Regions from separate parts of the Peptoniphilus sp. Marseille-Q6390 genome, predicted to be linked through region 2. Evidence: riboswitches for the same ligand, from Rfam matches in the RefSeq annotation. Region 2 holds a riboswitch; the other holds the start of a gene.
What was found. Region 2 has a riboswitch for FMN ahead of ACWPVO_RS02110 (ECF transporter S component). Riboswitches for the same ligand answer to the same signal wherever they lie in the genome.

Region 1: it holds a riboswitch for FMN, as region 2 does, so the genes downstream of both, ribD (bifunctional diaminohydroxyphosphoribosylaminopyrimidine deaminase/5-amino-6-(5-phosphoribosylamino)uracil reductase RibD) here and ACWPVO_RS02110 (ECF transporter S component) in region 2, are expected to answer to the same signal.

The regions. Positions count from the first base shown of each region.
Region 1 is NZ_CBCPLS010000002.1:246,235-251,305, reverse strand. Features, by position in the region: gene ACWPVO_RS07140 (dihydroorotate dehydrogenase) at 1-310, opposite strand, end outside; gene ACWPVO_RS07135 (dihydroorotate dehydrogenase electron transfer subunit) at 300-1,001, opposite strand; gene ACWPVO_RS07130 (aspartate carbamoyltransferase regulatory subunit) at 1,003-1,434, opposite strand; gene pyrB (aspartate carbamoyltransferase) at 1,431-2,342, opposite strand; gene ACWPVO_RS07120 (guanylate kinase) at 2,457-2,993, shown strand; FMN riboswitch at 3,049-3,160, shown strand; gene ribD (bifunctional diaminohydroxyphosphoribosylaminopyrimidine deaminase/5-amino-6-(5-phosphoribosylamino)uracil reductase RibD) at 3,210-4,325, shown strand; gene ACWPVO_RS07110 (riboflavin synthase) at 4,318-4,962, shown strand; gene ACWPVO_RS07105 (bifunctional 3,4-dihydroxy-2-butanone-4-phosphate synthase/GTP cyclohydrolase II) at 4,979-5,071, shown strand, end outside.
Region 2 is NZ_CBCPLS010000001.1:430,740-435,810, reverse strand. Features, by position in the region: gene ACWPVO_RS02120 (Fic family protein) at 1-323, opposite strand, end outside; gene ACWPVO_RS02115 (pyridoxal-phosphate-dependent aminotransferase family protein) at 1,017-2,141, opposite strand; gene ACWPVO_RS02110 (ECF transporter S component) at 2,277-2,882, opposite strand; FMN riboswitch at 2,935-3,047, opposite strand; gene ACWPVO_RS02105 (L,D-transpeptidase family protein) at 3,615-5,051, opposite strand.

The DNA of each region.
Region 1 (5,071 bases), on a different contig from region 2:
TGCCACCAAGGTTGACGAAAACTTCTGTCCCAAGTTTATTCATGTCATGGATTTTTGTCTTAACAAATTCTTCAACTCCTGGGTTTTCAAGTCCTATTGAGTTTAAAATTCCTGATGGGGTTTCCCAAATTCTTATGCCATCATTTCCCTTCTTGGGATGTCTTGTGATTCCCTTGGAAGAAATTCCCCCTAAAATTTTTGGATCGTAAAAGTCTTTAAACTCTTCTCCAAATCCATAGGTACCACTTGCCATTATTATTGGATTTTTTAATTTTATTCCTGCTAAATCTATTTCAGTCCTAGAAGTCAATTAAATCACTCCCCTTAAATATTGGTCCTTCCTTGCATGATCTTCTTCTGCCCTTTTTTGTTTCACAAGAACATGATAGGCAGGCGCCCACGCCACATCCCATTCTCTTTTCAAGAGACACATAGGTCCTTATGTCATGAGCTTTTGCAAGTTCGACAACTTTCTTCATCATAATTTCTGGCCCACATGTGTAAATCAAATCGTGGTTTTCAAAATCAATTATATCTGTTATGAAGCCGCCTTTTTTTATCTTTATGTCGCAGATAATATCTTTAAAGGCATTTTCAAGTTCAAGCTCTTCTCTTTCTCCAATGTAAAGAGTAATTTTTGAATTTGGTTTAAGCTTTTGAATTTCCTTAATTAGATAGTGGAAGGGAGCGACTCCAACTCCACCACCAACTAGGGCAACTTCATCTACGTTGGCGTAGAAGGCATTGCCAAAGGGACCAAACAATTTTATCTCGTCGCCTACTTGCAATTTTTCAAGTATCTTTGTCCCCTCTCCTCTCTTTTCGATGAGAAAGTCAACTCCCTCTGTGACATCATAAACTGAAATCGGTCTTGAAAGAGTTGGGTAAGAATCCCAGGCCCTTAGCATAAAAAATTGCCCTGGATAAACTTTTACATCTAGGTCTGTCCTCAGTATGAAGTAGTCCTTGCACACGTTAATATTTTCTATTATCTTTGCCATATCATTCTCCATATGTGGTTACTGTATCACAATATTCGCACTTGTATTCCTTCTTGTCTCTGTTGTATAGGAAGAACTTGTTGCCTGGTATTTCTCTTTCAGAGTTTGTGATACATCTTGGGTTCTTGCAAGTTAAGACATCCTCAACAACCTCTGGCAATTCCATGCGAATTTTTTTCACCCTTTCTCCATCTTCAATAAAGTTTACTGTTGTGTGAGGAGCAATTAGTCCTAGAACTGTGAAGTCCAAGTTGTAATCTGTTTCTATTTTTATTAGGTCCTTCTTGCCCATGGAAGTTGAGAAAATATTTTGCATAAGTACAACTGCATCAGTGACCTTGTCAAGTTCAAGAGCTTTATAAAGAACGTGAGCCCTGCCTGCTTCTATGTGGTCAAGTACAATTCCTTTTTTTATTTTTGAAACATTTATCATTTTGTAGCCTCCAAAAGTTTCATGATTAGCGCCATCCTACCGTACATTCCAAATTTTGTTTGCTCAAAGTAAACTGCTCGAGGGTCTTTGTCCACTTCAGGAGCAATTTCATTTACCCTTGGTAGAGGATGAAGTATAATCATGTCTTTTTTCGCATTTTTTAATTTTTCTTCAGTTAAGATGTAGTAGTCCTTTAATCTTTCATACTCGTCTGAAGAAACAAATCTTTCCTTTTGAACCCTTGACATGTAGAGGACGTCTAAGTCATCAATTACACTTACAAGGTCCCTGGTCTCAGTGTAGTTTTCTTCGTCTATAAAGTTCTTAAAAGGATCTGGCATCTTGAGTTCCTCTGGCGAAATAAAAATAAATTTCACATTTTCATATCGATTAAGGGCTCTGACAAGAGAGTGAATTGTCCTTCCAAATTTTAAGTCGCCACAAAGTCCCACAGTCAAATTGTCAAAGGACTTTTTGTAATGCCTAATTGTTATTAAGTCTGCAAGAGTTTGCGTTGGGTGGAAGTGTCCCCCATCTCCAGCATTTATAATTGGCATGGTCTTCACAGCCTTTGATGCCATAAGAGCTGCCCCTTCCTTTGGGTGTCGCATGGCACAAATGTCCGCATAATTTTCTATAACCCTAATTGTGTCAAGTAGGGTCTCTCCCTTTGTCGATGAGCTTACACCTGCGTCAGAAAAACCAATTACTTGTCCTCCCAGTCTTAGCATGGCAGTCTCAAAGGATAGTCTCGTCCTAGTGGAAGGCTCAAAAAAAAGACTAGCCAATAACTTATTGTCGCAAACGTGAGAATAATCACCTGGATTTGCGATAATGTTATCAACTAGTCTAAAAATTTCTTCGTATTCTTCAGTTGTAAAATCTAGTGGCTCAATTAAATGTTTCATCCTAACCTCCATCTAATATTTTATCTTTTCCATATTACTTCAAATTTTTATAATTGTAAAGTATAATAGAAAAAATATGTTATACTTTAATAAATTAAAATTTAAGGAGCAATTATGATTTATTTAATACTAGGACACTCTGGCTCAGGCAAGTCTACTATAAGAAATGCCCTGACTTCACACGGAATCGAAAAAATTATTACTTACACTACAAGAAAACCAAGAATCTCTGAAGTTGATGGTATGGATTATAACTTCATTGACTCAGAGCTTTTTAAGAAGATGGACAAGGACAATTTATTTATTGGAACAACTTGCTACGTAGGCAACTACTACTCAACTTTAAAGGAAGACCTTGAAAAGAATAACAACAAGGACAAGGACTGCGTAATTGTTGTCGACAAGGAAGGCGTCATAGCTATAAAAAAAGAATTTGAAAATGCCAAATCAATTTATCTAAAGTGCTCAAGGGATACTTTAAGGGACAGGATGATAAAGAGGCACGACAATGAAAATGATATAGAAAAGAGGCTTGATGTCTTAGAAGACCTTGACCCCTACGCTGACTATATCATTGATGCCGACAGGGACATAGACTCTGTCTTTGAAGATGTCATTAGCCTAATGAAAAATATCAAGGAAGGAAAATGATTTACTTTTTCTTGACAATTTAATTTCTAGTGTTATTATAAATTTATAAGTTAATAAAACTCTTCAGGGCGAGGTGCAATTCCTCACCGGCGGTAAAGTCCGCGAGCGAAAGCTGAATTGGTGCAATTCCAATACCGACAGTATAGTCTGGATGAAAGAAGATAATTTTTTGAATTTTTTGAGCCCTGCATGGGCTCTTTTTTTATAGGTGATTTAATGTATTTAGAAGATTTTAACGATATCTTTTATATGGAACGTGCCCTTGAAATTGCAAGGGAGGGAACTGGCAAGACAAAGACCAACCCCCTTGTTGGCTGCGTAATTGTAAAAGATGACAAGATAATTGGCCAAGGCGCCCACCTAAAGTTTGGCGAAAACCATGCAGAAGTAAATGCCATCCTAGATGCCAAATCTCGTGGCGAAGACATAAGAGGTGCAACCCTCTATGTTAACCTTGAGCCCTGCTCCCACTATGGGAAGACTCCTCCCTGCGCTGAGAGAATTGTAAAGGAAGGAATTAGAAGAGTTGTCATTGGAACAGCTGACCCCTTTGAAAAAGTTTCTGGCAGGGGAATAAAAATTTTGGAAGATGCAGGCATCTCTGTTACAGAAGGTCTTTGCGAAGAAGAATGTTTAAATCTAAATGAAAGATTCTTCACTTACTTAAAAAATAAGAGACCCTTTGTGGTCCTAAAGGCTGGCATGTCCCTTGATGGGAAAATTGCAACAGAGACTGGCGAGTCCCAGTGGATCACATCAGAATTTTCACGAGCTCACGGTCATGAATTAAGAGGCCAACTTGATGCAATAATGGTTGGGATTGGAACAGTCCTTGCAGACAACCCTACTCTTAACACCCGCCATGGCAAATATAAAAATAATCCCATTAGGATTATTACAGATTCAAGCTTGAGGATCCCCCTTGATGCAAAGGTCCTAAGTGATGATTTAGATTCAATCGCAATAATAGCAACAACAGAATCCTGCGACAAGGATAAGTTAGAAAAATTAAAAGCTATGAAAAATGTTGAAGTCATAATTTGTAAGGACAAAGATAAGAGGGTTGACCTTAAAGAACTTATGGAAAAATTAAAAGACTACGACATCTCTTCTATCCTACTTGAAGGTGGAAGGACCTTAAATGCAGAAATGCTAAAAAATAATTTAGTTGATAAGTTTTACTTCTTCATTGCTCCAATCCTCCTTGGATCCAAGGGAATACCTGCCATAGGTGATCTTGAAATAGACCAGCTTAAGGATGCAATTAGGATTAAGGACATGAAGTGCGAAAAATTATTTGATGACATACTAGTCACTGGAAGGTGTGATTAAAATTTTCACAGGAATTATAGAAGAAATTGGCAGCCTATCTGATATTAAAAGAGAAAGCGATCTCTACAGCTTAAGAGTTTCCTGCAAAAAAGTTTTGGAGGGAACAAAGATTGGCGACTCCATTGCAACAAATGGAGTTTGCCTTACAGTAACAGACTTAGACGAAGACTTTTACAAGGCTGATGTAATGGTAGAGACAATAAAGTCCACAACTTTTAAAAATTTAAAAAGAGGAGAAAAGCTAAATCTTGAAAGAGCCCTGAGTCCTGCAAAGAGACTTGACGGCCACATAGTCCAAGGCCATGTTGATGGACTTGGCGAAATAATTTCTATCCTCAACCACGGAAATGAAATTGTCTACAGGATAAAGTTTGACTCTGATAATTTTAAATACATTGCCCCCAAGGGATCTATTGCCCTTGACGGTATAAGTCTTACTGTCTCAAGAGTTGGAGAAAAATATTTTGAAGTTTCAATTATTCCAACAACTATTCGGGACACCAATCTTATAAATAAAAAAGTTGGAGACATGATTAATATTGAGACCGACATCATTGGTCGCTATGTCTACAATTTTGTAAATGCAAAAAGTGAAAGCAAAATTACTGAATCATTTTTACTAGAAAATGGTTTTTAAATTGAGAGGAGATAAAATGAAAGTTAATTCTATAGAAGAAGTTGTTGAAGCTCTTAAAAAGGGCGAAATCATTATAGTAACTGACGAGCCAGACAGAGAAAACGAAGGC
Region 2 (5,071 bases):
TTATCCATTAGGATTTGGTGAAGGTCTTTTATTAGTTCTTCGTCTAGATCTTCTTCAAGATGACTTTTTATATAGTCAAAGGCTTTTTTGTGGTTAACTACTTCGTAGATTTCTCTCAGGTCCTTGCCTCCTATTGATGTCTTGTCTACTAATAGGGTCTTGACCTCGTAGATGGAAAGGGTGTTGCCTTCAATTTTTGTGGACTCGTGAGAAAATCTCAAGTCTAGGTCTTCTTCTATCTTCTCAAGGATTGATGGAGAGATGTTTTTTATATCTATTTTTAATTTATCAAGAGCTTGATCAATTTCCTTAAATCTTTCCAAGTTTTTCTCCTTTCTTTGCTTTTTTCTTTATTATATTCTATTTGTTGGGAACTTGGCAATCTTACTCAAGATGTGTTTGAAATTTTTAAAAAAATAAAGCCTAATCAATATCGATTAAGCTTTGTCTTTTTATAAGTTTATATTTAATTGTGATCTTGTAATTTTCTATTACTTAATAAAGAATTACAACTTCATACTAATCTACGAGGTTATAAGCTTCTATGACTTCATAAAGAACTACAACTTTGTACTTAATAGTGAGCTAATCAAGTGATCCAGCTTGCTGAAGTCTTATAAAGCTATAAACTTTTCCAATACGCTGATGATTAATAAATCAGTAAGCAAAAAGTTCGGAGACGTTAAAAAAATTTCACTGTTCAATAGAACGGAGCGAGTGAGTTGACATGACCTAACCCAATTTGCGAAAGCAAATTGATGGTAGGTCAGTTCGCAAATTGGAGCTTGCGACAATTTGTGTTCCTCTATTTTTAGTCGGAGAGCTTTTTGCGTATTATTGGGTCGGGCCCCTGCCAGGTCGTTGAAGGTGTTGGGGGTGGCCCGGAGGGGGAAGGACCAATCGAAAGGTCCTAACCCCCTCCGGATAAAGAATCGTAAAGCTTGGCTTTGCAAAAAAATTTTAAATATGAAATCTTTATAATAAAATTCTTTTCCTTATTTTCTTTAAAGAAAATCTTATTTTTCCATTAATTTTTGAAACTCTTCTTTTAAAGATACCTTTGTCTTGATCCCAAGTTCCCCAAAAACCTCATCTAACTTTTCATAGAGTTCTAAGAAGTTTTCATAGGAGATGTTGTTGCCCATGTGGCCTATTCTAAATACTTTTTCGAAGATGTAGCCTGCTCCCTTGGAGATTAGGATTCCTTTTTTTCTCAAGGCTCCGATGATGTCTTCTGCTATGAAGCCTTCTGGGACCATGACTGCTGTTAGGGTGTTGGATCTTGAGTCTTTGGCGTAGAGTTCGAAGCCTGCTTTTTCAAATATTTCTCTTGTGACTTCTGCGTATTTTTTGTGAAGGGCAAGGGCGTCTTTTTGAAATAAGAGGTCTAGGGCTAGGTCTAGGGCATAGGTCAAGTTTTCGTTCATTGTGTATGGGAAGGCGAAGCCGTCGGAGTAGGCGTAGTAGTTTTCGAAGTTCATATAATATGAAGGAACTGGTTTTTTTCTATCTCTTATTGCCTGCTTGGCTCTCTCTGATATTGTCACTAGGGTGAGGCCTGTTGGGGCTGAGATACATTTTTGGCTTCCTCCTAGGGCTATGTCTACTTTGTAGTCGTCGAAGTCAAATTCTTCTCCTCCCATGCCTGATACTGTGTCTACTATTGTTAGGATTCCGTAGGAGTTTAGGAGCTGGCAAATTGTCTTGACGTCGTTGGTGATGCCTGATGGTGTTTCGCAGTGGACCATGGTTGCTACTTTGAAGTCGTGGTCTTTTTCTAGGAAGTTCTTAAGTTTTTCTATGTCGAAGCCTCTTCTGAAGTCGTCTTCGTATATGTAGGGTTGACCTTCATAGTATTTTACAAAGTCGGCAAAGCCTGCTCCAAAGACTCCGTTGTTAAGGACTAGGACTCTGTCGCCTTTTTCTACTAGGTTTATGATGGCGCCTTCTAGTCCTATCATTCCTTCTCCTAGCATGATAAAGGATGTGGCTTCTGTCTTTAGGAGTTTGGATATTTTCTTTTCTACTTGTCTATGTTTCTTTTCGTATTCTGGATCTATGTCTGGGTTGGTAAGGGACTTGCCCATTACTTCCATTACTCTTGGGTCGATTGATGTTGGGCCTGCGCAAAGTATTTTCATTGTCTACCTCTCTTTGTATTTTTTAAAAAGTTTTCTTTATAAATTATATTATATAGGATAAAAAAAACAAGCTGCCCTGGGACAGCTTGCTCTTTTATCTTATCTTATCTTTAATCTTTTTTAAATCTTTTTTATTTAGTTTTTGAAGAGTGGTGAGACTCTTTTGTAGACTAGCATCATCACTGCTGATGTTGTGAAACCTTTTATTAGGTTAAAAGGTAGGACTGAGTAGATCATCATTGTGAATAGGCCTGTGATTCTTGATGTGATTGCTGAACCCATTCCTATTATTGCTTCCATTGGCATTACCTTACCATATAGTGGGAATACTACGAAGTAGTTGGAGATCATTGCAAGGACAGTCATGGCAAGGACTCCTAGTGTCATGGAGACTATTGCTCCCTTGTATGTCTTGTGTCTTCTATAGAAGTAGGCTGACACGAAGGCAAAGGTTGATGAGATGATGAAGTTGGATAGTTCGCCAACTCCTGCTGTCATTGTGCCCTTAAAGATGATGTGCATTATGTTTTTTATGGCTGCGATTATGATGCCGTAGGCTGGTCCCATTGTGAAGGCCCCCATTAGTACTGGTAGGTCTGAGATGTCTAGCTTCATAAAGGGTGGTGCTACAAAGGTAAGTGGTAGTTGAAAATACATTAGTATAAAACCAATTACTGATAGCATTCCTATTTTTGTCATGTCTTTTGTTCTTATCATTGAACTTGAATTTACTTTATTCATTTTACCTCCTGTTGGGGCATAAAAAAACCCCGAACCTTCGGGGCGTGAAAGTTTAAATCATTCTCTCATCCAGACTTTACTGTCGGTATTGGAATTGCACCAATTCGGCTTGCGCTCGCGGACTTTACCGCCGGTTGGGATTTGCACCCTTCCCTGAAGATTTAAAATATTTATTTATTTCTTGTTTTTATTATATCACTCGTTAAATTTTTTTCAAGCTTTATGTGGAGTTAATTTGTATTAAATTGATGAAAGCTTTCTTTAAAAACATATTAAAAAATTTTTCATCATAAAATATATTTTTATTTTTACTTCTTTTAAGGAGGGGGTTAAGGGGCATTGCGAGGCCCATTTTCCCCCTCCTTAAACCACCCCCTTTGAACCCCACGCGCTGAAAGTCCAAAAAAATCGGTCATGCTAAAAATAGAAGAACACAAATTGTCGCAAGCTCCAATTTGCGAACTGACCTACCATCAATTTGCTTTCGCAAATTGGGTTAGGTCATGCCAACTCACTCGCTCCGTCCTCTTGAGCAGTGAAATTTTTTTAACGTCTCCGAACTTTTTGCTTACTAACTTATTAGCTTGCAGCATATTGGAAAATTTATAACCTCATAAGACTTCAACAAGCTGGGGCACTCCCTATAATTCATAACTTAATATAGAATTGTAAAAAAATAAAGCTTAATCAATAAAAGATTAAGCTTATTTATCAAGAGTTTTCTTATTTTTATTATTGTCCTTGCCCTTGGGCTTGTGGTTGTTGACCAACTACTACTTGTCCGCCAGCATCATTTACCCTTTGGGTCGCTGAGTTATAAACTATAACTGGCATACCCGTAAAGGTTTGTGGAAATAGGTTTTTCATAACTGGAACTGGTATGTTTATGCAGCCATGAGATCCACCTGACTTATAGATGTTTCCGCCAAAGTTCGATCTCCATGATGCATCGTGAAGACCCACTCCCGACCAGTTGATTGGTGCCCAGTAAGAAACTTTTGAACGGTAGGTTTCTCCTGTTAGGTACCTATCTCTTTCACGAGACCAAATCCTGTCAGTGCCTGTTGGTGTTCCGTTGCCTTTGGTTGGGTTACCTGTTACAACATTGGTTTCAAGTTGTAAGACTCCGTCCTTGTAGTACCAAAGTTTTTGTCTTGCAAGGTCTACTTCGATGTATGTCTTGCCAACGTCGTCAACTTTTCTTGATACCGCATCTTGCCTATAGGCTGGCTTTATTGTAACTGGTTCTTCTTTCGCAAGGGCTTCTTTTATTTTTTCTCTTGTAGCCTTCCTATCTGTTAGCCAACCATAGATGCCTCCGTCAACTTTCATGAGGCCAAGTCCTGTTGAGTTAAAGATTCTGCTTGTCCTATAAGTGTCGTACTTGGCAGCAAGTCTTTCTACAAAGTGTTTTAGTTTCTCTTCGTCAAGGGCAAGGGTCCCGTCATCAGCCTTGGAGTAGATGGCAATTATGCCTTGACCTGTCACTTCTTCCTTTCTGTCGTCGAAATCAAAAATTATTTTTTTCTTGTAGACGTCTTTATAAGAAGCAAGTTGATTTTTTATATATTCTGAATCCTTAGTGATCTTTGGTTCTTGGTAGAGATTTTCCCCTGCAAGGTCAAGTTCTCCCTTCAAGTCTCCAAAGTGACCTAGGATGGAATTTTTAAATTCATCCATCTTTATAAAGTTGCCGTGGATTTCATCTTGGATTTTAAATTCCCCATCTTCAAAGATGACTTTTGCATCTTGTGAGTGGTCCTTTTGCCCCATTACTGGTTTAAGCTTTTTTATTTTTTCATCTAAGGCTTCTGCATCAAACTTTAGGTCACGGTCAACCTTGTAGTGCTTTGGCACAAGAGATGCCACTGGCCAGTAGAAGGCTGTCTGGTCTATAGATTCACTTCCTATAGAGTCAACATATCCAAAGTCCTTGGCAGCGATCTTGTCATTTAAGTTCTTGTCCTTGGCGATGATTTCAAGTTCAAAATTTCTTGAAAGGTCCTCGTAGGTCTTTTTGAGTTCAGATTTTTTTACAAGCCCAAAGTCTCTTCCATTGATGTAGGTCCTTGGCATGTACCTATTAGTGAAGAAGAAAAGTCCTCCTATGTATATAGAAATTATTAAAATTAGTATTAGTCCAAAAATTATTTTAAAAGTTTTTTTCATAAGTCCTCCCTCACATATTA